DNA from 2 places in the Archangium lipolyticum genome. Region 2 is predicted to be linked to the other one. Evidence: riboswitches for the same ligand, from Rfam matches in the RefSeq annotation. Region 2 holds a riboswitch; the other holds the start of a gene.

Region 1 (11,719 bases), on a different contig from region 2:
GCTGGCGCGGCTGCCCTTCGCCTTCGAGATCCAACGGCCGGATGCCTTGCGCGAGGAGCTCGCGTCGTGCGCCCGGCGATTGCTCCAGCAGGCCAGGGGCCAGCGCCACTGAGCACACCAGCCGTGCTAGCATCCGTGCCGCGCGGGGCCGGCCACGAGTTGTTACGAGGAGACCCCATGCGTCTTTATCGAACCTGCCGAGCAGGCTTGCTTGGACTGTTGCTCTCTCTATCCGGTGGCTGGGTCGCGCCGGCTCCCTTGAACGACACGACCCAGGCACTCGGCGAGAGTGCTCGGTCTGGCACTCCCGTCCGGCTGGGCCCAGGTCAATCAGGCTCGAATCCCCGGGAGCTCACCGCCGTGGGGGGGAAGCTGTTCTTCGCCGCCACGACAGATGGGGACCGGGAGCTGTGGGTGACGAACGGCACTCCCGAGGGGACGCGGCGCGTGAGCGACGTCTTTCCGGGCCCGGAGTCCTCCAATCCTCAACAAATGGCCGCGCTGGATGGCGTGCTCCTCTTCAGCGCCCGGACCCGGGGCCTGGCGTCCGATGGAAACATCCACGTCCTCGGCCAGGAGCTGTGGCGCTCGGACGGCACCTCCGAGGGCACCTGTCTCGTCAAGGACATCAACCCCGGCCGGCCCGGCACGTCCGAGAGCGTCCCGAGCTATCCATACTCGGACTCGTCTCCCACCGGCCTGAAGGCCGTCGGGGATGCCATCTACTTCCGCGCCAGGGGCGGCGATCCCTGGACCGCCCCGGAGGGGCTGTGGCGCACGGATGGCACCCCCGAGGGCACCTCGCTCGTCCGAAATCTGCGTATCGGCTCCCCCACCCCGGCTTCCTCCACGTTCGTGGTCATGGACGGAGTGGTCTACTTCGCCGCGAATGGCAGCTTCGGGCAGAATGAGCTGTGGCGCTCGGATGGCACTGCCGAGGGCACCCGGCTCGTCGCGGGCCCCACCTTCCAATGGCGGGACGTCTCCCAGCTCACAGTGTTGGACGGGGTGCTCTATTTCACGGCCTACCAGGAAAGCACGGGCACCGAGCTGTGGCGCTCGGACGGCAGCCTCGAGGGCACCCGGCGGGTGACGGACATCAACCCCGGCCCCGGGCACTCGGTCATCTCGTGCGTCACGTCCATGGGCGGGGCGCTCTATTTCTCCGCCTACCAGGAGGGCACGGGCACCGAGCTGTGGCGCTCGGATGGCACGCTTGAGGGCACCCGGCTCGTCAAGGACATCAACCCCGGGATGGAGGACTCGGGCATGAACTGCCCGGTCGTTCTCAATGGCGCGCTGTATTTCACCGCCCTCCAGAAGAGCACGGGCATGGAGCTGTGGCGGAGCGAGGGCACCGCGGAGACCACCCGGCTCTTCAAGGAGCTGGTGCCGGGGACGGGCTGGGGCGTGCCCTGGCAGCGTCTCCATCCCTTGGAGTCGGGAGGATTCCTGTTCAGCGCCACGGCCCCCGACACGGGCACCGAGCTGTGGATGTCCGACGGGACCGTCGAGGGCACCGAGTTGGTGGCCGATGTGCTCCCGGGTGCCGAGTCCTCCAATCCCGGTGACTTCGTGCTCGCCGGCAACACCCTCTACTTCACCACCGGCGATGCGTTGACCCGCGAGCTCTGGGCGCTCCCCTTGCCGGGCTCGACTCCCCCGAACGAGGCCGATGCCTCGCTCCCGGTGGGGCGCCATCCATGCCGGCAGTCGCCGGACACGGGGGAGCAGCCGGACACGGGGGGTTCACCAGACGAGGGCAGCGACCCTGACGGCCAGGGCTCCGGCGACAACGAGCAGCCTCCGAAGGAACTCCACCAGCGTCCTCTCCTGGGAGGCTGCGGGGTGCTACCGTCGGGCGCGTTCCCCCTGGCGGGATTGCTGGTGATGGCAGTGCTCGCGCGGCGGGGCCGCGGCACCCGGGCGCTCCCGGCGAAAGCCAGCAAGGACGAGTCCCTTCACGAATGAGCACCAGGTGATGAACCTGCCCGTCCGCCCGGCTCGAAGCGGATGGGCAGGCGTCAACCCCTTGATTCCCGCCTGACCGCTCGCATTCTACAGGAAGGCCTGACGGCAGAGGTAGTGTGCCGTTGGCTCGGCGCCCTGGCCTCACCGGGCGTGAGCTTCGAGTTCCGTGGGACCCTCTTTTATACTCGCGGCTGAATGCACTTCCTCCATGTCCGCCGTCTTCTCCTCGTGCTCGCCATCGCGGGAGCCAGCATCGCGGTCGCCCAGCCGAGCACGGAGGGCAACGTGCTCAGGGTCGCGCTCTCGGGCGAGTACATGCCGTTGCACGGCTTCAAGGACGGGGTCGCCACCGGCTTCGAGGCGGAGCTGGCCCAGCGGTTGGCCCAACGCCTCGGTGCCACCGCCGTGTTCGTGGATACCCGGCGCGAGTTCGGCAAGGGCTCCGTCGAGGCGGTGGCGAGCGGCGAGGTGGACATCGCCCTCAACTCCATCACCCCGACTCCGGAGCGTGAGAAGCTCGTGGCCTTCACGTCTCCGTACCTGCTCATGCGCTACCGGCTCGCGGCCAGGTCCGAGACGGTCGTGGGGAGCCTGGGCCAGGTTCGCGGCCGTGTCGCTGGCACGGCCCTCGCGCTTCGAGCCGTGGAGACGGCCCTCCCCTCGGCCCGGCGCCTTCCGGCCCCGAGCACCGCCGCCGCGCTCAAGATGCTCCTGGCGGGCAAGGCGGACTTCGTCGCCGATGAAGAGGTCGGGCTGGCCATCGCCATCCAGCAGACACCATTGAAGCTCGTGGGCGCGCCCTTTGGCGAGTCTCCCCTGGCCATCGCGGTCCCCAAAGGGGAGGCACGGAGATACGAGAGGGCGCTCGAGCCGCTCTGGCCGGAGCTCGAGCGGCTCAAGAAGGAGTCGGGCCTCTCCTCCACGTATGAGCTGTCCGTCTTCGTCAAGCAGGACAAGCACGCACGGGTCGAGGCGCTGCTCTCCGCGGGGGTCGACCCGAACACCCCGGATGAGGACGGCAGGTCACTGCTGCGGGGGGTGTTGGGCGCGAACAGAATCGCCATGGCCCTGCTGCTCATGAAGGGGGGCGCCTCGCCGCCATCACCCGGCGAGGTGAATGAAGGCGAGCGGAAGGGGCTCTACACGCTGTTCGTCGCCGCGGCTGGCGAAGGCAATCTTCCCGCCGTGCGTCAGCTGCTCGCCGCGGGCGTCAAGGCCAACGTCAAGGCCGATACGGGGTCGAACCACACCGCGCTCATGCTGGCGAGCGCCCATGACCATCGGGAGATGGTCCAGCTGCTCCTCGGCAACGGACCCGGTATCGAGATCCGTGATTTCGAGGGCAAGACGGCCCTGGCGCACGCCGTCCGAGGCGGACGAGCAGCCATCGTCGACGCACTGCTGAAGGCCGGTGCCAATGCGCGGACCCTGGACACGGCGGGGCGCTCGCCCCTGCATGGTGCCGTCGAACCGGACAGCGTGGAGCTGCTCCTCTCCGCGGGGGCGGAGCTGGACGCTCGGGACAAATCCTCTTCGACACCGCTCCTCTCCGCGCTCCAACGAAAGAAGCCCGAGGTCGCGAAGGTCCTCCTGAGGCACAAGGCGGACGTGCGGACCGCCAGCAGCGACGGCACCACGGCACTGCATGCGGCCGCCCGGTTCAGTACCGAGCTCTCCTCCCTGCTCCTCGAGGCGGGCGCTCCGCTCGACGCGAGCGACTCCTGGGGCAAGACTCCTCTGACCGAGGCCCTGGAGGCCGGGAACCTGGAGGTGGTCGAGCTCCTGCTCGCCAGGGGCTCCCAACCCAACATCCAGACCCTGTGGCAGGCGGTCAACTGCCAGCACGAGAAGTGCAAACCGCTTCCAGCGCTCTTCGTGAAGTCCGGCGTCGACATCAACGCGGTGCTGGAGGTGTCGAGGGGCAACACCGCGCTCCACCTCGCGAGCGGGCGCATGCCCCCGGCGGTGACGGAGACCCTGCTCGCGCTGGGAGCGGACCCCAACCGGAAGAACACCGCCGGAATCATGCCGCTGCAGATCGCGGTGAAGGAGAATCCGCGGGCCGCGTGGCTCCTCGTCGACCGCGGTGCCCAGCTCGACGTCCTGGACACGTACGGGTGGACGCCCCTGATGGTGGCCTTGTGGGCCGAGGAATTCGGACTGGCCCGGCGGATGGTCGAAGCCGGTGCGGATCTCTCGCTCCGCTATCCGAGCAACGGGGAGAACCATCCCCTGCCGTTCGTGACGCTGCTCGCCCGGCGGTTCCCCCAGCCTGGAGCCCTCGGGGACCTGAGCTCCCTCCTGTGTACCTGGACCAATCGGACGCAGGGCGTGCCCCTGCTGGAGGAGCCCTCGGCGGACGCCCGGGTGGTCGCGACCCTTCCCTTCATGACCGAGCTCACACCCCAGCGGAAGCGAGGCGCGCCCGTCGAGGTGGAGGGCGCCCGGGGACGCTGGACGCAGGTGACCTGGGAGGGGAAGACGGGCTGGATCCTCGATGCCTTCCTCTCCGCGCGCAAGGACCTGCCCACGAGAGGGCTCGAGTACCTGGCGGGCTTCCCGACCACGTGGAACCTGCTCCGCAAGAGCGGACGGAGCTACACCTATCTGCATGGGTGCACGGGCGAGGCGTTCTTCGGTATCGAGCTCTCGCTCGCCAGCGATGAGAGCCGTGGCGTGAGGCCCCAGCTGATCATCTTCGGTGGACCGGACAGCAGCTTCTACCGCATCACCGATGTTCGGAGACCCTCGAAGAACACCCTGGAGCTCACCCTCTCCATGGGCTCGGATGTCTTCACCATCGACTACCAGCGCATCAACGATGCGGTGGGCTTCTGGAGTGGGCGGATCTTCGAAGGACCCTGGGTGCAGGAGGGTGGCATGTACCTCGCGGACCACGCACGCCTGTCTCGATTCGATGAAGTCTGTGAACAGGTGGAGGACTGAGCCCCCTGAACATCACCTCCTGAGGTGCGCCTCCTCCGGCGGCGCGACTCATGATGAAGCTCCAACGGGGTTGCCCGCCGCGACGAGGGCGATGTCTCCGGGCCAGATCGCGGCGAGGCGTTCCGCCGCCCTCCAGGCGCGGAGGCCGGAGCGGCAGACGAGCACCGCGCGCTGGCCGGGTTCGGGCAGGTCCATGCCGGGGCCGACCTCGGCCACGCTCATGCGCCGCGCTCCGGGGTGGATCAGCGGGGCCTCATCTACCCCGCGCAGATCGATGGTCAGGTCTCCTCGCGTAATCTCGGAAGGGGAGACGAAGCGCGGCGCACGCGCGGGCTCCTCTGCCCCATCGAAGCGGAAGCCGCCAGCGCGGAAGGTCGCGCCGTCGAAGGTGACGAGGCGCCCGAGTACACCTGCCTCCCCCGAGAGCAGCGCCAGCGCCATCTGCGCCTGCAGCGCACCGATCACGCCCACGACAGGGCCGAGCACGCCAGTTTCGGCACAGCTGCCCATCCGCTGCGGCAGGTCGGGGAAGACCGCACGCAGGCTCGGTGCGCCGCCGCAGAAACCGCCCGCGTAGCCCTCGCGCCCCGTGACGGAGGCGGAGAGGAACGGGAGGCCCCGCGCCAGGCACAGGTCCGAGAGGATGTAGCTGACCGCGAAACTGTCGGCGCAGTCGAGGATCAGCTCGCAGCCCTCGATGAGCTTCGGGGCGTTGGCGGGCTCCAGCGCGGCCACCACGGGCTCCACCACGCTCTCCGGATTGAGCCCGGCGAGGTGGCGGGCGCAGGCTTCGGCCTTGGGCTGGCCGAGGTCGCCCATGCGGAAGAGCGTCTGGCGGTGCAGGTTGCTCTCCTCCACCCGGTCGTGCTCGACGAGGCGGATGTGCCCTACCCCAGCCCCGACGAGATATTGCAGCACCGGCGCGCCGAGGCCCCCCGCCCCCACGACGAGGAGCCGCGCCGCCCGGAGCCGCTCCTGAGCGCCCTCCCCCAGCACGGCGGTCTGACGGGCATAGCGGCTCACCGCGTCACCTCCATCCATTCGGCGATCCGCGCCTCCGGGTTCGGGTTGAGCGTGATGTCGGTCACGACCGAGACGATGTCGGCCCCCGCCGCGAAGACGCCCGGGGCACGGGCGGTGCTCATGCCGCCGATGGCGACGAGGGGGAGGTCGCCAATCAGACGTTTCCATTCCGTCACCCGCTCCAGTCCCTGCTGGTGCCATCTCATCTGCTTGAGGCGGGTGGGATAGACCGGCCCCAGCGCGACGTAGTCGGGCTTCAGCGAGAGGGCGCGGTCGAGCTCGGCAGGGTCATGGGTGCTGATGCCGAGGCGCAGCCCCGCGCGGCGGATGGCGGGGAGGTCGGCACCGTCCAGATCCTCCTGCCCCAGATGCACCCAGTCGCAGCCCTCCTCGATGGCGATCCGCCAGTGATCGTTGACCACCAGCACGGCGCCGGCCTCGCGGCAGAGGTCTCGGGCGGAGGCGATCTGTCGGCGCAGGTCGTCCGGTGCGCGGTCCTTGAGACGGAGCTGGACGAGCTTCACGCCCAGGGGGAGCGCCCGGGGCAGCCAGGCCACGTCGTCGAAGATCGGGTAGAAACGGTCGAGCGTCACAGGAAGGCCTTTCCGAGCACCGGAGTGGAGGGCGCGGCCATGTCGCGCGGCGGCATCGGGCCGGCGCCGTGCGCGAGGCGCCCGGCCTCCAGCGCCTTCGAGAAGCCCTCGGCCATCGCCACGGGATCGCCCGCCTTGGCGACGGCGGTGTTCAGGAGCACCGCGTCGAAGCCCATCTCCATCGCCGCGGCCGCCTGGCTCGGCAGGCCCAGCCCCGCGTCGATCACCATCGGCACGTCGGGGAAGTGCGCGCGCAGGCTGCGCAGGGCATAGGGATTGAGAAGTCCCAGCCCCGTCCCGATCGGCGCGCCCCACGGCATCAGCACCTCGCAGCCCGCCTGCAAGAGGCGGTCGGCGAGCACCAGATCCTCGGTCATGTAGGGGAAGACCTTGAAGCCCTCGGCCACGAGGATCCGCGCGGCCTCGACCAGGCCGAAGGGATCGGGCTGGAGCGTGTCGGCATTGCCTATCACCTCGAGCTTGATCCAATCGGTCTCGAAGAGCTCGCGCGCCATCCGGGCGGTGGTGACCGCCTCGCGGGCGCTGTGGCAGCCGGCGGTGTTGGGGAGCACCCGCACGCCGAGCCCCGAGATCAGGCGCCAGAAATCCTGCCCCGCCCGCTCGCCCCCCGCCTCGCGGCGGACCGAGACGGTGGCGACGCCCGCGCCCGAGCGGCGGAAGGCCTCGGCCAGCACAGCGGGCGAGGGATATTGCGCGGTGCCCAGCATCAGGGGCGAGGCGACTTCGGTTCCGTAGAAGACCGGCATCGGCTCAGCCCCCCTGCCGGGGAGTGACGATCTCCACCCGGTCGCCTGCGGCGAGACGCAGCCCGTCGCGCGCGGCGGCGGGCACGAAGGCCTCGTTCACAGCCGTCGCGACCCTGGCCTCGCCATGGCCCAGTTCGAGGAGGAGCGCGCCGAGCGTCTCGCTCACCGTCTCGCGTGTTTCGCCATTCACGGTGATCTTCATTGCAGGAGCTCCACGTGTTCGCCGGACAGAAGGTGGTCAGCCGCCATCCGCGCCAGAACCGGCGCCATCAGGTAGCCGTGGCGGTAGAGGCCGTTGAGGAAGAGCGTGCCGTCACGCCGGATGAGGCGCGGGACGTTGTCGGGGAAGGCGGGCCGCGCATCGGCACCAATCTCGAGGATCTCCGCCTCGCCGAAGGCCGGATGCAGCGCATAGGCGGCGCTGAGCAGCTCCAGGACCGAGCGGACGCTCGCGCGCCCGCGCTCGGCGCTTTCGATCATCGTGGCGCCGAGCATGTAGATGCCGTCGCCTCTGGGGACGAGATAGATGGGGATCCGCGGGTGGAGGAGCCGGATCGGGCGCGAGAGGGCGAGGTCGGGGAGGCGCAGCACCAGCATCTCGCCCTTCACGCCGCGGAGCTCGGGGAGCGCGTCGCGAGCGGCAAGGCCCCGGCAGTCGATGCGCTGGCCCTCGGGCGCGGTCCGCGCGAAGGCGACGCCGAGCGCCGCGGCTCGGGCGCGCAGGGTGGAGAGGGCCACGCGCGGCGTCAGATGCGCCTCGGTCGGGAAGAAGAGCCCGCGGTGGAAGCGGCCGTCGAGCTCGGGTTCGAGCGCGGAGATCTCCTCGCCGCCCATCCACTGGTGCTCCCGCGTCCGGGCGGCGAAGCGGTCGAGCTCGGCCCGGTCACGGCCCAGGGCGAGGACCAGCGTGCCGCGGCGGATGACCTCCACCCCCTGCGCCGCCCACCAGTCGGCGGCGCTCTGGCCGAGCCGGATCACCGGCTCCTCGGCCGTCTCTCCCTCGCAAAAGGGAGCGAGCATCCCGCCCGCCCACCAGGAACAGGCCTGGGGACCCGGTTCGGGCTGGAGATCGACCAGCGTCACCCGCCCGCCGCGGCTCGCGAGCTCGACGGCGGTGCAGAGGCCCATGACCCCGGCGCCGAGAACGGAGAAGGTTGTGGACGTCCGCATCGCGCTTCCTCTCGTCGGAACCGGCGGGGGGTTCAGAGGAAGCTCCGGGGCCACGACCAGGAGATCGCGCGCGCCCTTGCTGCTCTCCGTTCCCTACGCCGGTCCTAGCCGGATCAGGTTCGATGGGTTGGCACCTGGCCTCTCAGCCCCCGGGAAGGGGCACCCCAACGGAATGACGCATGGCTAGCAGCCGGGCAAAGCGACGGCAAGTCTGGCGCATGGGCCATCGCTTCATTTCCGACTGCTGCGAGAAGGCGGTCTGCCTGAGAGGGCCGGAGGCGGTGCGCTTCGTCGGGGCGATGCCACCCGTCCTCCGCTCCAGCCCTCCCTCCAGGGGCCTCCTATACGCGAAGGCTAATAGCATCCGCCGCGAAGCGCGGCAGTGAACCCACTCTCGATAAAAAGAGACAGGCCGCGGCCGGGTTATGCATTTCGCACTTTTCCCAATCACCTCCGACTCCAAGCATGCTCCCTCGGACAGCAAGAGGGCATGCTGTCATGACTCGCCGGTGCGAACCTGGACCAGTGACTGTCTTCATCGGGCCGAACAACTCGGCCAAAAGACGGCTGCTCCGGAAGTTCGCTCATTAGAAAGCGCACCTGGTTGGGGACACCCGCCGTTGCTCGCTGCTTCCTGCTACGTGCCCACTCCTCGGGCAGGTACAGCCGCATGGCGATGCAACTGCGGCCTTTCTCTCCCGCCAGGTGCAGGCTGACCGCTACCTGGCAGTTTTCGGTACGGCCCAACGTTCCTGCGTACTGCCGGGCCACTCCCACCGAGTGTATGCCCTTCTTGGCAAAGCCCGTGTCGTCCAGCACGAAGGCTTACAGTCCGGGCAACTCTTCCTCCATCTTCATGGCCAGGCGCCGCCGGACCTCGTCGTCGCTCCAGTTGGAAGCCGAGACGCACTGCTGCAGCCGCTGACGCATGGCATCCACCTGCGCCTCATCCTCCACCAGCCGGGCGGCCATCGGCTCGATGCTTTTGCGCTCTCCGTCCAGAATGTTCATTGTCTCGAGCGAGACCATCGAGCAGGAAGTCAAGGCCTTTCCTGAAAGTGCCGTCCCAGTCGTCATCCAACAGCAGACGAGAGCGTTCGATTGTCGGATAGCGTTCGCTGAGACGTGTAAGGCGCTGCTGCGCGGCGACCCTGTCGTCGTCAGAAAGGTCGACGCTCCCCCGGGTGATGGTGGCGCCCATCACATAGTTCCAGAGCGACCATATCGCGACGTTCAGATCCGCGTCCGCCACACCGGCTCTGGACAAAGTCTTGCTCAGCAGCTCCAGGCGACTGAGGATGTTCGGGCCGAGCGCCCGGCGCGGCAACAGCGATGCCGACCATGGATGGCGCAGCATGCTGGCGCGCCAGTCTTCGAGCATATGAACGACATCCCCACGCCAGTCTCGAGACTCAGCCATTTGCGGCGGTCCGGGATATTCGAGCACCGAGTCGAGCGCCAAATCAAAGACCTCCTCTTTGTTGTCGACGTGCCAATATAGGCTCATCGCGCTCGAGCCGAGGCGTTCGGCCAGCCGACGCATCGTCAATCCGTCGACTCCTTGGGCGTCCAGCAGCTCTACCGCAGTCGCCACGATACGTTCCAGAGAGAGAGGCGGTTCACTGCGCGGTTCCTGCGCGGGCTGGGGTGACACATTTATCCGTTCAGACTGTTTGCCCCGGGCGCCGCTCCGTTTGGATGCCATCTGTCTTCCTCAGCGATTGACTCGTACAACGTACGGTGCTATCAATCGTACGCCGTACGACTCTATCGCATGGGCGAGTTGAAGTTCAATCCTGTAGGCCGCGAGGTACGTTGCTCGCGGTCCTCAGAGCCAAGAGAAAATCATGTCACGTGCAATCAAGCACGTGTTTATCGGAGGGCTAATCATCATGACCATGGGCGTTCCCACTGCGACGACAGCTAACGAGAACGAGCTCAAGCTGACCATCGTCAATCCCCAAAACCTCTACGACCCGACGCCGAATGGTTACAGCACAGCGGTGATCATGCCCCGCGACGCCCGGGTAGCCTACATCTCCGGACAGGGCGGCCAAGACAGCACGGGAGCCCTGTCGGCTGACTTCGCCGTCCAGGTTGAGCAGGCCTACGCAAATTTGCGCACCGCCCTCGATGCTCTCGGTGCCAGGCCGGATCAGGTCGCCAAGCTCACGGTCTTCGTGGTCGATCACGACATGTCCAAGCTCGAGGTGTTGACCAAGAACGTCAAGAAAATGTTCGGCAAGGCACTGCCGGCGCAGACGCTGATTCCCGTCCCCAAGCTTGCAATTGACCCCATGCTGTTCGAGGTCGAAGCGGTCGTCATTCTAAAATAGTGGCGCCGACGGCTCAGGCACGATTGTCACTGCAGTCGAGGAGAGGGGGATGCTCGGGTGGCCGGCGTCGACACTCTCCCTGCGCAGGGGGGCGGGCCACCGCGCCGTTGGAGGAGCTCACCCGGCGTGGGCTGCCCTACGTGGTGGGAGTGCAGGGCACGCACAAGGTGTGGCCGCCGGGTGTGGCCCCTCATCATGGAAGTTGATGTTTGACTGCCCTAGGCTTCACGCCATGAATGTCTCCGCGTTCGACCTGAACCACGCCCGCGCGCTCCACTTCCTGCTCGAGGAGGCCCATGTCGCTCGTGCCGCGCGGAGACTCGGAATCACGCCCGCGGCGGCGAGCAATGCATTGCGACGGCTGCGGAGCGACTTCGATGACCCGCTCCTGGTCCGGGCGGGGCGAACACTGGTGAGGACCCCGCTCGGGGAGCAACTGAGGGCCCCCGCGAGAGAGGTCCTGGCCGCGGCGGAGCGCCTCTTCGAGGTGAGCGCTCCGTTCGAGCCCGACAGCTACGACGGCGAGCTCGTCCTCACCACGTCAGACCGGGTGGCTGAAGCCCTCCTGCCGACGCTCGATGACTTGCTGACCGCGCGGGCCCCGCGCGCGAGCCTGGCGGTACGAACGGTGCTGGTCGACCTCGCGAGCATCCTGAGAGACCGGGGTGGCCTTGCCGTCACACCCGCCACCGCTCGAGAGCGAGGCCTTTCGACAGAGAAGCTGTTCCTGGAGGATTTCGTCTGCGTGCTCCGCGAGGGTCATCCCCTGCTGAAGGGCCCATGGACGGTCCGGCGCTTCGCCGCCGCTGAGCACATCCTCGTCGCGCCCCAGGCCCAGTCGCGCCGGGGTGCCGTGGACGACGTGCTCGAAGCGCAGGGGCTGACCCGGCGGATAACGCGGGTCGTGACCTCG
Region 2 (11,719 bases):
GATGAACAGCCGCTCCGCCGTGCGCTGCACCAGGTCCCACAGCGTCGCGCGCTCCTCGTTGCTCGCGGAGATGTCGAGGAAGGTCACCTCGTCGGCGCCCGCCTCCTCGTAGCGCATGGCCAGCTCGACCGGGTCTCCCACGTCCCGCAGGCCCTCGAACTGGACGCCCTTCACCACGCGCCCACCCTTCACATCCAGACAGACGATCAGTCGCCGCGTGAGCATCTCACTTCACCTCCAGGGCGACCGCGCCCTTCGTGCTGAAGACCACTCCCGAGTCCACCATCGCGTCCCGCAGCGCCATGCCGAGCGCCTTGAAGGCCGCCTCCGTCACGTGGTGGCTGTCCTTGCCGCGCAGGATGCGCAGGTGCAGCGTCACCCGCGCGTGCTCGCAGAACGAGCGCATCACGTGCTCGTACAGCTTGCTGCGCAGCGGACCCCGGTAATAGAAGCGCCCGCCCACGTCGATGCAGGCCTGCACGAGCGCGTCGTCCATGGGAATGGTGCGCTCGCCATAGCGAGCCGCGGTGGCCGGAATCACCTTCTGCACCGCCGCGCCCAGGGTGATGGCCACGTCCTCCATGAGGTGGTGCCGGAGGTCGCCCCGCGCGTGCAGCGTCAGGTCCAGGCCCGCGTAGCGCGCGAAGGTGGACAGCATGTGATCGAAGAAGGGCAGGCCCGTGTCCACCTTGGCGGTGCCCTTGCCCAGGGCGATCTCCACCGTGACCTTGGTCTCCTTCGTCTCCCGAACGATGGTCGTCATGCGAACTCCCGCGCCACTTCGGCCGCGTCCAGCTTGCCCGTGTACAGCGCCATGCCAATGACCGCGCCGAAGGCCCCCACCCGCCCGAGGGCCCGCAGATCCTCCAGCGTCGTCACACCGCCCGAGGCCAGTAGCGGGTGACGGCTCGAGCGGGCCACCTCCTCCATCAGCGGCAGGTCCACGCCCTCCATCTGCCCCTCCTTGTGCACCGCCGTCACCAGCAGGCCACCCAGGGGCAGGGGCTCCAGGGTGCGCAGCACCTGGGCGATGTCCCGGGAGCTGCCCGCCGTCCAGCCGCGCGTCACCACCTCCCGGCCCTTCACGTCCGCGGCCACCACGACCCGGCCCGGGAAGCGCTCGGCCAGCTCGCGCAACCACTCCGCGTCCTCGATGGCCTTCGTGCCCACCACCACGTAGGAGGCACCCAGTGCGAGCAGCGCCTCCGCCTTGGACGTGCTCCGCACGCCGCCGCCCACCGAGAAGGCCAGTCCCTGCTCGTGGCCCAGCAGCGCCCCGATGGGGCCCTCGTTGGAGCCCTTACCCAGCGCGGCGTCCAGATCCACCACGTGGAAGCTCTTGAAGCCGTACGAGCGCCAGCGCTTCAGCGCGTCCAGCGGATCCTTCACCCGCACCCGCTCGTCGGCGTACGAGCCGCCCACCAGTTGCACGCAGGCGCCCTCGCGCAGGTCGATGGCAGGAATGGCGATCACTTGCGCACCTCCTCGAGGAAGGCCTGAAGGAAACGCACGCCCGCCGCCGAGCTCTTCTCCGGGTGGAACTGCAGACCGAGCACCTTCCCGCGCCGCACCGACGCCGGGAAGCGGTCCTCCTCGTGCGTCGTCCAGCCCACCACCACGCCGGGCTCCTCGGCGCGGCAGACGTAGCTGTGCGCGTAGTAGACGGTGTCCAGCTTCGCGCTCCGCAGCGCGGTGTCCTCCTCCACCGAGTTCCACCCGATGTGAGGCACGTGCCGGGCGCGCAGCTTCGTCACCCGGCCGCGGAAGAGGCCCAGTCCCTGGCCCCCGCCCTCGTCGCTCGTGTCGAACATCAGCTGCATGCCCAGACAGATGCCGAGGCACGGCAGGCCGTCCAGCACCGCGCGCCGCATCTGCTCGCGTCCCGGAGCCAGCCGGGCCGCCGCCGCGCCGAAGGCACCCACTCCCGGCAGCACCAGCACGTCCGTGTCCAGCGCCCGCAGCGGATCCTCCCGCACGCGCACCTCCACGTCCGGTGCCGTGGCCAGGGCCTTGGCCAGCGAGTGCAGGTTGCCTGCTCCATAGTCGAAAAGCGTCACTCTCACCGCAGAGCCTCCCGCAGCGCTCCGAGCGCCGCCTCCATCATGGTCCACGGGCCGCATCCGATCCGGAGCGCGTCCCCGATTCCCGTCAGTCCCTGGAACGCCCGCACGTTCACGTCCCGCTGCCGCATCCGCTCCGCCACCGCGGGCGCGCCAGCCACCGGCACCAGCACGAAGTTGCCTCCGGACGGCAGGGGCTTCAGCCCCAGCTTCCCGAGCTCCGTCTCCAGCCGCTCCCGGATGGCCAGGGACTCCGCCGCCCGAGCCTTCATCCACTCCACGTCCTGCGTCAGCGCCACGACGGCCAGCCGCTCGGACAAGCCCGTGACCTTGTACGGGCCCCGGGCCTTCTCCACCTCGGTCACCAGCGTGGGGTTGCCCACCGCGTAGCCCACCCGCATGCCCGCCAGGCCGAACGCCTTGGACAGGGTGCGAGTCACCAGCACGTTGGGCCGCGTGCGTGCCAGGTCCAGGAAGCTCTCCCGGGCGAACTCGGCGTAGGCCTCGTCGATCAGCACGACGCCGGGCGCGTTGTCCACCAGGCGCTCCATCGAGGCCCGGGGGATGACCGTGCCCGTGGGGTTGTTGGGCGTGCAGACGTAGATGAGCTTCGCCCGGGTGGCCAGCAGGCCGTCCACGTCGATGTCGTAGTCCGGCCGCAGCGGCACCGGCACGGCCCGCAGGGCGTTCACCTTCGAGAGGTAGGGCACCATCACGAAGGTGGGCTCCTGGAAGGCCAGGGGATCCCCCGGCTCCAGGAAGGCCCGGAGGGTGCTGTCGATGACGTCATCCGAGCCGCACCCGGTGGTGACCTGCGAGGGCTCCATGCCCGTGTACGAGGCCACGGCCTGCCGGAGGTCCGGCGCATAGCCCGTGGGGTAGCGGCTGGCCAGGGAGGCCGTCGCCTCGCGCAGGGCGCGCTCGGCGGCCGGGGGCATGCCGAACAGGTTGGTGTTGTCGCTCAGGTCCACGCCGCACTTCACCTTGGAGGGCGAGTACAGGCGGATGTCCGCGAAGGACGCGCGCGAGGGCAGGCTCATGACTTCCTCCAGCCGCGGGCGGCATCCGCGTGGGCGAAGAGGCCCTCACTGTCGGCCAGCAGGCCCACGTCGTCGGCGAGCCGCGCCGCCGCGTCGCGCGTGACACGCTGGTACGTGGTCCACCGGTAGAAATCGAGCACGCTCAGCCCCGAGTACGCACGGGCCAGGCCGGCCGTGGGCAGCACGTGGTTGGCGCCCGTCATGTAGTCGCCGTACGCCACCGAGGCGAACTGGCCCACGAACACCGTGCCCGCGTTGCGCGCCTTGGGCAGGTCCGCCAGCGGCGACGTGGTGGCGATGAGCAGGTGCTCGGGAGCGAAGTCCGCCACGAAGGGCCAGGCCTCCTCCAGCGAGTCCACGCTCAGCACCGCGCCCCGGTCGCTCAGGGCGCGCGTGACGATCTCCTGACGCTTCGCCCGCGCCGCCGCCCGTCCCACCGCCGCGGCCACCGCCTCCGCGAACACATCGCCCACCGCCACCGTCACGCAGCAGGCGTCCGGATCGTGCTCGGCCTGGGCCAGCATCTCCCGCGCCACCGCCTCGGGGTCCGCCGAGCTGTCCGCGACCACGAGGATCTCACTCGGCCCCGCCGGCGCGTCGATGGCGACCGCGTCCACCACCTGCAGCTTGGCCGCGGCCACGTAGGCATTGCCGGGGCCGACGATGCGGTCCACCCGAGGCACGCTCTCGGTGCCATAGGCCATGGCCGCCACCGCCCCCGCTCCACCGAGGGCGAAGACGCGGTCCGCGCCCGCCAGCGCCGCCGCCGCCAGCACCCCCGCCGAGGGCCTGCCATCCGGGCCCGGCGGCGAGCAGACGATGACCTCGCCCACCCCGGCCACCTTCGCCGGCACCACGCCCATCAGCACGCTGCTCGGGTACACGGCGCGGCCACCCGGCGCGTACACGCCCACGCGCCCGAGTGGATCCGGCCGGCGTCCGACGATGATGCCCGGCTCCGTCTCCACCTCGGTGGCCTGGGGCTTCTGCGCCGCGTGGGCCTGGGTGATGTTGCGCGCCGCGCGGGCCAGTGCGTCCCGCAGCTTCGGCTCCAGCGAGGCCAGTGCCGCCTCGCACACCGAGCGCGGCACCTCCAGCGACTTCAGCTCCGCGCGATCGAACTCGCGCGCCATGTCGCGCAGGGCCTTGTCTCCGTCCCGGCGCACGCGGGAGAGGATGTCCGCGGTGCGCTGGGCGACCTGGGCGTCCGACCCGCCCGTGCGGTCCAGCAGACGACGGCGCGCCTCGGGGGCCAGTTCCTTCAGACGCCCCCGATACTTGAGGGTGGGGGCGTTCACGGCATCAGCCTCTCGATGCGGGTGACGAGGATGCCCTCGCAGCCAAGCGTCTTCAGGGCGGCGATGGTGCGGTAGATGCTCTTGGAGGGCACCACGGCGTGCACGGCCACGAAGTCACCGCCCTGCACATCCACCACGGTGGGGCCATTGAGGCCCGGCAGCACCTCGCGCACGTTGGGCAGCACGCGGCGCGGCACGTTGGCCATGAGGTAGCGCTTGCCCCGGGCCGCCAGCACCGAGCCCAGCGCCTGCCGCAGCTCCTCCAGCTGCGCCGCCGCCTCGGGCACGTGTCCCTTGCGAGCGATCAGCCGCGCGCTGGACTGGACCACCGTCGCCACCTCGCGCAGGCCGTTCATCTTCAGCGTGGAGCCCGTGGACGTCAGGTCCACGATGATGTCCGCGATGCCCAGGTGCGGAGCGATCTCCGTGGCGCCCGAGACCGGCACCACCATCACCTTCTGGCCGCGCTTCGTGAAGAACTCCTGCGTCAGCCGCGTGAAGGACGAGGCCACGCGCACCCCGTCCTGGATGTCCTCGAGCTTCTGGATGCCGCTCTCCTCGCGGGCGGCCACCACCAACCGGCACCTGCCGAACTCCAGGTCCATCAACAGCTCCAGCTCGCGGCCGGACTCACAGACCAGGTCCCATCCGGTGACGCCCGCGTCCGCCGCTCCATCCGCGACGAACTCGGGAATGTCCTGGGCACGCACGAAGATGGCCTCGAACTCTCCGCCGAGCGACGCGGTGAGGGCGCGCTCCCCTCGGACGCGCACCTCCAGACCGGCGTCGTTGAACAACTCGCGGACCTCTTCGGACAGACGGCCTTTGTTGGGCAGGGCGATTTTCAGCATCTGAGGACTCGGTAGGTGGCGGACGGGCGCGGAAACGAAAAAAGCCCGTCCTGGGTGGGACGGGCTTCCGTTCACTGCTGCGGTGCTTCGGGGGGCGTCTCTCTACGCGTTCACCCGGGCATGCGCATGGCGAGCGGTCCCGTCGGGGGGCCGATGATGATGCGCATGGCGATGATGGATGGACGAGGAACGCACGCACCTACTAGGTAACGGAAAGACCCCCGTGCCGTCAACCCGACCGTTTCCCCCTTCGCTGAGCCGCCGGGGGGCCTTCTCGACCCACGGGGTACCCGTCCAAGCAGCCGTCGACCCTGAAAAACCTCGTTGGGTTGGCCTTCTGGAGCCCGATCCTCCTAGAATCGTTCGCCGTGGAAGCCATTCCTCCCGTACCTCCCCGGATCCTCATCGTCGACGACGACGATTCCGTGCGCGACGTCATCTCCGTCCTCCTCAGGGAGGAGGGATACAACTGCGTGGTGGCCAGTGGCGCCGAAATGGCCCTGGACATCGCCGGTCAGGAAGAGACGCCGCTGGTCATCAGCGACATGAAGATGCCGGGCAAGGATGGCCTGTGGCTGCTGGAGCAGCTGCGCGAGCGCTATCCGGACACCTCGGTCATCATGCTCACCGGCTACGGTGACACCGAGTCCGCCGTGGATTGTCTGCGGCGCGGCGCGGTGGACTACCTGCTCAAGCCGCCCAAGCTGACGGACCTCATCCGCGCCATCGAGCGTGCGCTCGCCAAGCGCCGCATCGAGCTGGCCCGCAAGCGCTACCAGAAGAAGCTGGAGCGCAAGGTGAGGGATCGCACGACCGAGCTGCGCAACGCGCTGCGCGACATCGCCAACACCTACCAGTCCACCCTGCTGGCCCTGGTGGCGGCCCTGGACGCCCGCGAGCACGAGACGTCGGACCACTCGCAGCGCGTGGTGCGCTACACCAGCGCCATCGCCGAGCGCATGGGCATCAAGGGTCCGGAGATGGAGGAGATCGGCCGCGGCGCCCTCCTCCACGACATCGGGAAGATCGGCGTGCCCGACGCCGTGCTGCTCAAGCCGGGCAAGCTCACGCCGGAAGAGTGGCAGGAGATGCGCAAGCACCCGGACATCGGCTTCCAGATGATCCAGAACATCCCCTTCCTGGCCACGCCGGCGCAGATCGTGCTGTCGCACCAGGAGCGCTGGGATGGTCAGGGCTACCCGCGTAACCTCCGGGGCCAGGAGATCCACATCGGCGCGCGCATCTTCGCCGTGGCGGACACCCTGGACGCGATGACGAGCGACCGGCCCTACCGCAAGGGCACCACGTTCGCCAACGCCATCGCGGAGATCACCCGCTGCGCCGGCACCCAGTTCGATCGCGAGGTCGTGCGTGCCTTCCTGGATATCGGTGAGCAGGCGCTCATCAAGATCAAGGAGGACATGCACAACCGGAAGCTGACACTGGTGCAGGCGGAGGCGCAGGCCCAGGAGGCCGAGGCCACCCTCGCCCGGCTCAGCGATGACCTGGACGACATGGACCAGACCATCCCGGGACCTGGCGGCCCTCCCTCGAGCTCTGGCTCCAGCGCCACTCCACGCGCCACGCCCGCTCCCGCCGCCCCCGTTCCCAGCCCGGCGGTGGGTGCCACGACGGCCACCGCCTCCCGGCCGGAGCAGCCCGTGGTCCTCTCGGTCCTCGCCGGGGGACGCCAGGGCAACTCGCGGGACTGAAGGCAAGGTCTGGTTGACCAGACCTCAACCCAGCCCGGATCGAACGGAGAGCGGTGACTTCGGGCATGCTCGGCGTAGGCTGGGCGGTTAATAGTCGAGCCCTCCATGACGCCAGCCGCCGCTCCCACAAGGGACCCCCTGACCCCTCCCCTGCTAGACGCCCAGGGGAGAACGATGACCTACCTGCGGCTGTCCGTGACGGACCGGTGTAACTTCCGTTGCACGTACTGCTCGCCCGCGAGCTGGGGGGGCAAGAAGGATCTGCTGACGCCCGAGGAGTTCGAGCGCATCGTCTCCGTCTTCGCCCGGATGGGCATCCGGCGGGTGCGGCTCACCGGAGGCGAGCCCCTGATCCGCCCGGACATCGTCGAGGTCTCCCGGCGCATCGCCGCGGTGCCGGGCGTGCAGCGGGTGGCCATCACCACCAACGCCAGCCACCTGGAGCGCCTGGCCGCTCCCCTGCGCGAGGCGGGCGTCACCCAGCTCAACATCAGCCTGGACACCCTGTCCGAGGCCACCTTCCGGCGCATCTCCAAGCAGGGCGAGCTCGCCACCATCCTGCGGGGCATCGACGCGGCCGTGGCGGCGGGCTACGCCTCCCTCAAGATGAACGTCGTCGTCATGCGCGGGGTGAACGACACCGAGGTGCCGGAGCTCATCGCGTATGCCCACGCCCGAGGCATGGTGCCGCGCTTCATCGAGCTGATGCCCTTCGGACAGGGCACCCCGGTGCCCACCGCGGAGCTGGTGGAAGGGCTGCGGGCCACCGGGCTTCCCCTCGAGCCCGAGGACGAGCAGGACAGCGCCACCGCGGGTCCGGCCCGCTACTGGCGCGCGCCCGGGGGGCTCGTGGGCTTCATCTCTCCCCTCACCCAGAACTTCTGTGGCGGTTGCAACCGCGTGCGCGTGGCCTCCAATGGAGACCTGCGCAGCTGCCTCGGCGGACGCGCCCAGGCGCCGCTGCACACGCTCATCCGCGGCGGGGCCACGGACGCGGAGCTGGCCCTGGCCATCCGCGGCGCCCTCGGCGAGAAGCCCGAAGGCCATCGCTTCACCGAGCCCGGCGCTGGCGCCTCCCTGCTGTCGATGATGGGCATCGGAGGCTGAGCGAGGACCGGGCCCCTGGTGGAGCCCCGCCTCGCCCGCGGCGCTACGACTTCCCCGGTGGGATTACTTCACCAGCCGGATGGTGGCCGGGTAGCGGTACATCTCGCCGTTGTTGGCCTTGATGCCGGCGAGCACGGTCAGCACCAGGGCGGCCAATCCCACCAGCGGCAGCAGGACGAAGCCAACCAGGCAGAACATCGTGAACGCGGACACCCAGATGGCCACCGTGGCGGTGATCTGGAAGTTGAGCGCCTCCTTCGCGTGCTGCTCCACCCAGGGCGACTCCTTGCCCTTGGTGAGCATGACGATGAGCGGTCCGAGGAAGGGGAACCCCACCACGGATGCCACCAGCGCGCTCAGGTGCGCGATCATGCCCCATGTCTTCTCGTCCGCCGTGGGCGCCGGCGAACCGGTGATGAAACCGGCCTGATGCTGCGTTTCCATTTCGAGTTCCCCTCTGGGTCGTCAACGGGCGCGGTCCCCCCACGCCCACTCTCCCCCATTCTCCGCCAGACCCGGGTCGAATGTCACGTATCCAGCAGATGTATGGAGGGAGGGGAACTCGCGAAGAGGGGAGACCTCAGCGGTAGAGCTGCCCGCCGGCCTTCTTGAACTCCTCGCTCTTCTCGGCCATGCCGGACTCCAGCGCCTTCTGCTCGGAAACCCCGGTCTTCTCCGCGTAGTCGCGCACGTCCTGGGTGATCTTCATCGAGCAGAACTGCGGGCCGCACATGGAGCAGAAGTGGGCCACCTTGGCGCCCTCGGCGGGCAGGGTCTCGTCATGGAAGGCGCGGGCGCGCTCGGGATCCAACGAGAGGTTGAACTGGTCCTCCCAGCGGAACTCGAAGCGGGCCTTGGACAGGGCGTTGTCGCGCAGCTGCGCGCCCGGGTGCCCCTTGGCGAGGTCCGCGGCGTGGGCGGCGATCTTGTAGGTGATGACGCCTTCCTTCACGTCGTCCCGGTTGGGCAGCCCCAGGTGCTCCTTGGGGGTGACGTAGCAGAGCATCGCCGTGCCGAACCAGCCGATCATCGCCGCGCCGATGCCGCTGGTGAAGTGGTCGTACCCCGGCGCGATGTCCGTGGTGAGGGGCCCCAGTGTGTAGAAGGGCGCCTCGTGGCACACCGCGAGCTGCTTCGTCATGTTCTCCTGGATGAGGTGCATGGGCACGTGGCCCGGGCCCTCGATCATCACCTGCACGTCGTGCTTCCAGGCGATCTTCGTCAGCTCGCCCAGCGCCTCCAGCTCGCCGAACTGCGCCGCGTCGTTGGCGTCCGCGATGGAGCCCGGCCGCAGCCCGTCTCCCAGGCTGAAGCTGACGTCGTACGCCTTGAGGATCTCGCAGATCTCCTCGAAGTGCGTGTAGAGGAAGTTCTCCTGGTGGTGGGCCAGGCACCACTTGGCCAGGATGGAGCCACCCCGGCTCACGATGCCCGTCATGCGCTTCGCGGTGAGCGGGATGTAGCGCAGCAGCACGCCCGCGTGGATGGTGAAGTAGTCCACCCCCTGCTCGCACTGCTCGATGAGGGTGTCGCGGTAGATCTCCCAGGTGAGCTCCTCGGCCTTGCCCCCCACCTTCTCCAGCGCCTGGTAGATGGGCACCGTGCCGATGGGCACCGGGGCGTTGCGGAGGATCCACTCGCGCGTCTCGTGGATGTTGCGGCCGGTGGACAGATCCATCACCGTGTCCGCGCCCCAGCGGATGGACCACACCATCTTCTCCACCTCCTCCTCGATGGAGGAGGTGACGGCCGAGTTGCCGATGTTGGCGTTGATCTTCACCAGGAAGTTGCGGCCGATGATCATCGGCTCCAGCTCCGGGTGGTTGATGTTGGCCGGGATGATGGCGCGGCCCCGCGCCACCTCGTCACGTACGAACTCGGGGGTGATCTCCCTGGGAATCGCGGCGCCCCAGGAGTGGCCCGGGTGCTGCTGGGACAGAGCGGCGACGGCGGCCTCGCGCTTGAGGTTCTCGCGCAGCGCCACGAACTCCATCTCGGGGGTGATGATCCCCCTGCGGGCGTAGTGCAACTGGGTGACATTCGCCCCCGGCTTCGCCACCAGCGGCTTGCGACGGTGGGTGAAGCGCAGCCCGGACAGGCGCGGGTCCGCCTCGCGGGTACGGCCATACTCGGAGGTGACACCGGACAGCTCCTCCACGTCCCCACGGCGGCGAATCCACTCGGCGCGCACGGCGGGCAGCCCCGCCCGGAGATCCAGGGACGCCTCGGGGTCCGTGTACGGGCCGCTCGAGTCGTAGACGAGGATGGACGGGTTGGGCGTCTCCTTCGCTTCCGGACCGTGGCCATGACGGGTGGGCGTCTGGCTGATCTCCCGCATGGGGACACGCAGGTCCGGGTGCAGCACGCCGGGCACGTACACCTTGCGCGAGGCCGGCAGGGGCCCCCGGGTGATGCCCTCCAGGACCTTGCCATCCACCTTGAGACTCTTCGAGGCTCCGCTCACGTCACTTCTCCTCACGGAAGGACGGGCAAGGCGTGGAGCGCCCGCCGCTTCCCTCCGCCGGTACGAACCGGTTCAGGTTCCAAGGGTTGGCCGCTCCACGGCCGTCTCAGCCCCTCTCGGGGGCACCCCTAGCGACAAGGCGCCGGTGTAGCGCAGGCGGGGAGCGGGCTTCAACCGTCTGGATGCCCCCCTGTCCACCAGGTGGCGGACTGACGGGCGCGCGCAGCATCTGCGGCCGGAGCCCCGGGGGACGTAAAGGTTGCACTGGACGCGCCGGGTTCGAGCAGCCAACGTGGCGGGCTTCCTGGGCCCCGCGCCCTGGAACCAGACCTGCAATAGCTTCTTTCAGGACCCACGACTCAATCAGGACCGGAGCCACGTATATGCAGACCGTCGGAGAGCTGATGACCCGCAATCTGGTCACTCTCACGGAGACCCAGAACCTCGCCCTGGCGGAGGACTTGCTCCGCCTGCACCGCATCCGTCACCTGCCCGTGGTGCGCAACGGGAAGCTCATCGGGCTCGTCACCCACCGGGATCTCCTGAGGGCCGCGGCGCAGCGCGGCGGAGCGGACCCAGCCAAGCAGCCGCTCTGGGCCTCGGACGTGATGGTGCGCGACGTGAAGACCGTCCAGGCGGACACGTCCACCCGTGAAGCGGTGAAGCTGATGCTGGACAACAAGTACGGCTGCCTGCCCGTGGTGGGTGCGGACGGCCAGCTCATCGGCATCATCACCGAGGCGGACATGGTCCGTTTCGCCCAGCACCTCATCGAGGACATGGACCGCCGGAGCCTCGCGGCCGAATACGAAGCCTGATCCAAACCACGGGGGAGCACCATGTCGATCGTCTTCGGAACGGATTTCTCGGAGCGGGCGATGACAGCGGCACGGGCGGCGGCGGCTTTCGCCCGCCGGAGCGGCGAGGTGCTCCACCTGGTCCACGTCACCGAGTATGGCAGTGCGGGGCGCACCTCCGCGACCGACGAGGCCCTGCGCCGCGAGGTGTCCGCCCGCCTGGAGGCCCAGGCGGCCGAGCTGCGCGCAGGAGACACACGGGTGGAGTCGCACCTGCAGGAGGGGGCCCCGGACGAGGTCCTCGTCGAGCACGCGGCCGCCGTCCATGCCTCGCTCCTCATCGTGTCCCACCATGGTCAGCGGGCCCCCCGCTGGCGCATCGGCAACGTG

What was found. Region 2 has a riboswitch for thiamine pyrophosphate ahead of thiC (phosphomethylpyrimidine synthase ThiC). Riboswitches for the same ligand answer to the same signal wherever they lie in the genome.
Region 1: it holds a riboswitch for thiamine pyrophosphate, as region 2 does, so the genes downstream of both, NR810_RS18815 (FAD-dependent oxidoreductase) here and thiC (phosphomethylpyrimidine synthase ThiC) in region 2, are expected to answer to the same signal.

The regions. Positions count from the first base shown of each region.
Region 1 is NZ_JANKBZ010000008.1:41,149-52,867, forward strand. Features, by position in the region: gene NR810_RS18780 (helix-turn-helix transcriptional regulator) at 1-112, shown strand, start outside; gene NR810_RS18785 (hypothetical protein) at 361-1,971, shown strand; gene NR810_RS18790 (ankyrin repeat domain-containing protein) at 2,167-4,917, shown strand; gene NR810_RS18795 (HesA/MoeB/ThiF family protein) at 4,966-5,958, opposite strand; gene NR810_RS18800 (thiamine phosphate synthase) at 5,937-6,533, opposite strand; gene NR810_RS18805 (thiazole synthase) at 6,530-7,300, opposite strand; gene thiS (sulfur carrier protein ThiS) at 7,305-7,502, opposite strand; gene NR810_RS18815 (FAD-dependent oxidoreductase) at 7,499-8,470, opposite strand; TPP riboswitch at 8,544-8,647, opposite strand; partial or broken gene NR810_RS18820 (IS701 family transposase) at 9,062-9,475, opposite strand; gene NR810_RS18825 (TetR/AcrR family transcriptional regulator C-terminal domain-containing protein) at 9,417-10,175, opposite strand; gene NR810_RS18830 (RidA family protein) at 10,318-10,806, shown strand; gene NR810_RS18835 (LysR family transcriptional regulator) at 11,039-11,719, shown strand, end outside.
Region 2 is NZ_JANKBZ010000001.1:815,119-826,837, forward strand. Features, by position in the region: gene hisF (imidazole glycerol phosphate synthase subunit HisF) at 1-225, opposite strand, end outside; gene NR810_RS02975 (imidazoleglycerol-phosphate dehydratase) at 227-763, opposite strand; gene NR810_RS02980 (1-(5-phosphoribosyl)-5-[(5-phosphoribosylamino)methylideneamino]imidazole-4-carboxamide isomerase) at 760-1,473, opposite strand; gene hisH (imidazole glycerol phosphate synthase subunit HisH) at 1,470-2,063, opposite strand; gene NR810_RS02990 (pyridoxal phosphate-dependent aminotransferase) at 2,060-3,100, opposite strand; gene hisD (histidinol dehydrogenase) at 3,097-4,398, opposite strand; gene hisG (ATP phosphoribosyltransferase) at 4,395-5,249, opposite strand; gene NR810_RS03005 (HD-GYP domain-containing protein) at 5,618-6,961, shown strand; gene moaA (GTP 3',8-cyclase MoaA) at 7,067-8,068, shown strand; gene NR810_RS03015 (DUF4870 domain-containing protein) at 8,132-8,512, opposite strand; gene thiC (phosphomethylpyrimidine synthase ThiC) at 8,649-10,532, opposite strand; TPP riboswitch at 10,565-10,672, opposite strand; gene NR810_RS03025 (CBS domain-containing protein) at 10,937-11,350, shown strand; gene NR810_RS03030 (universal stress protein) at 11,372-11,719, shown strand, end outside.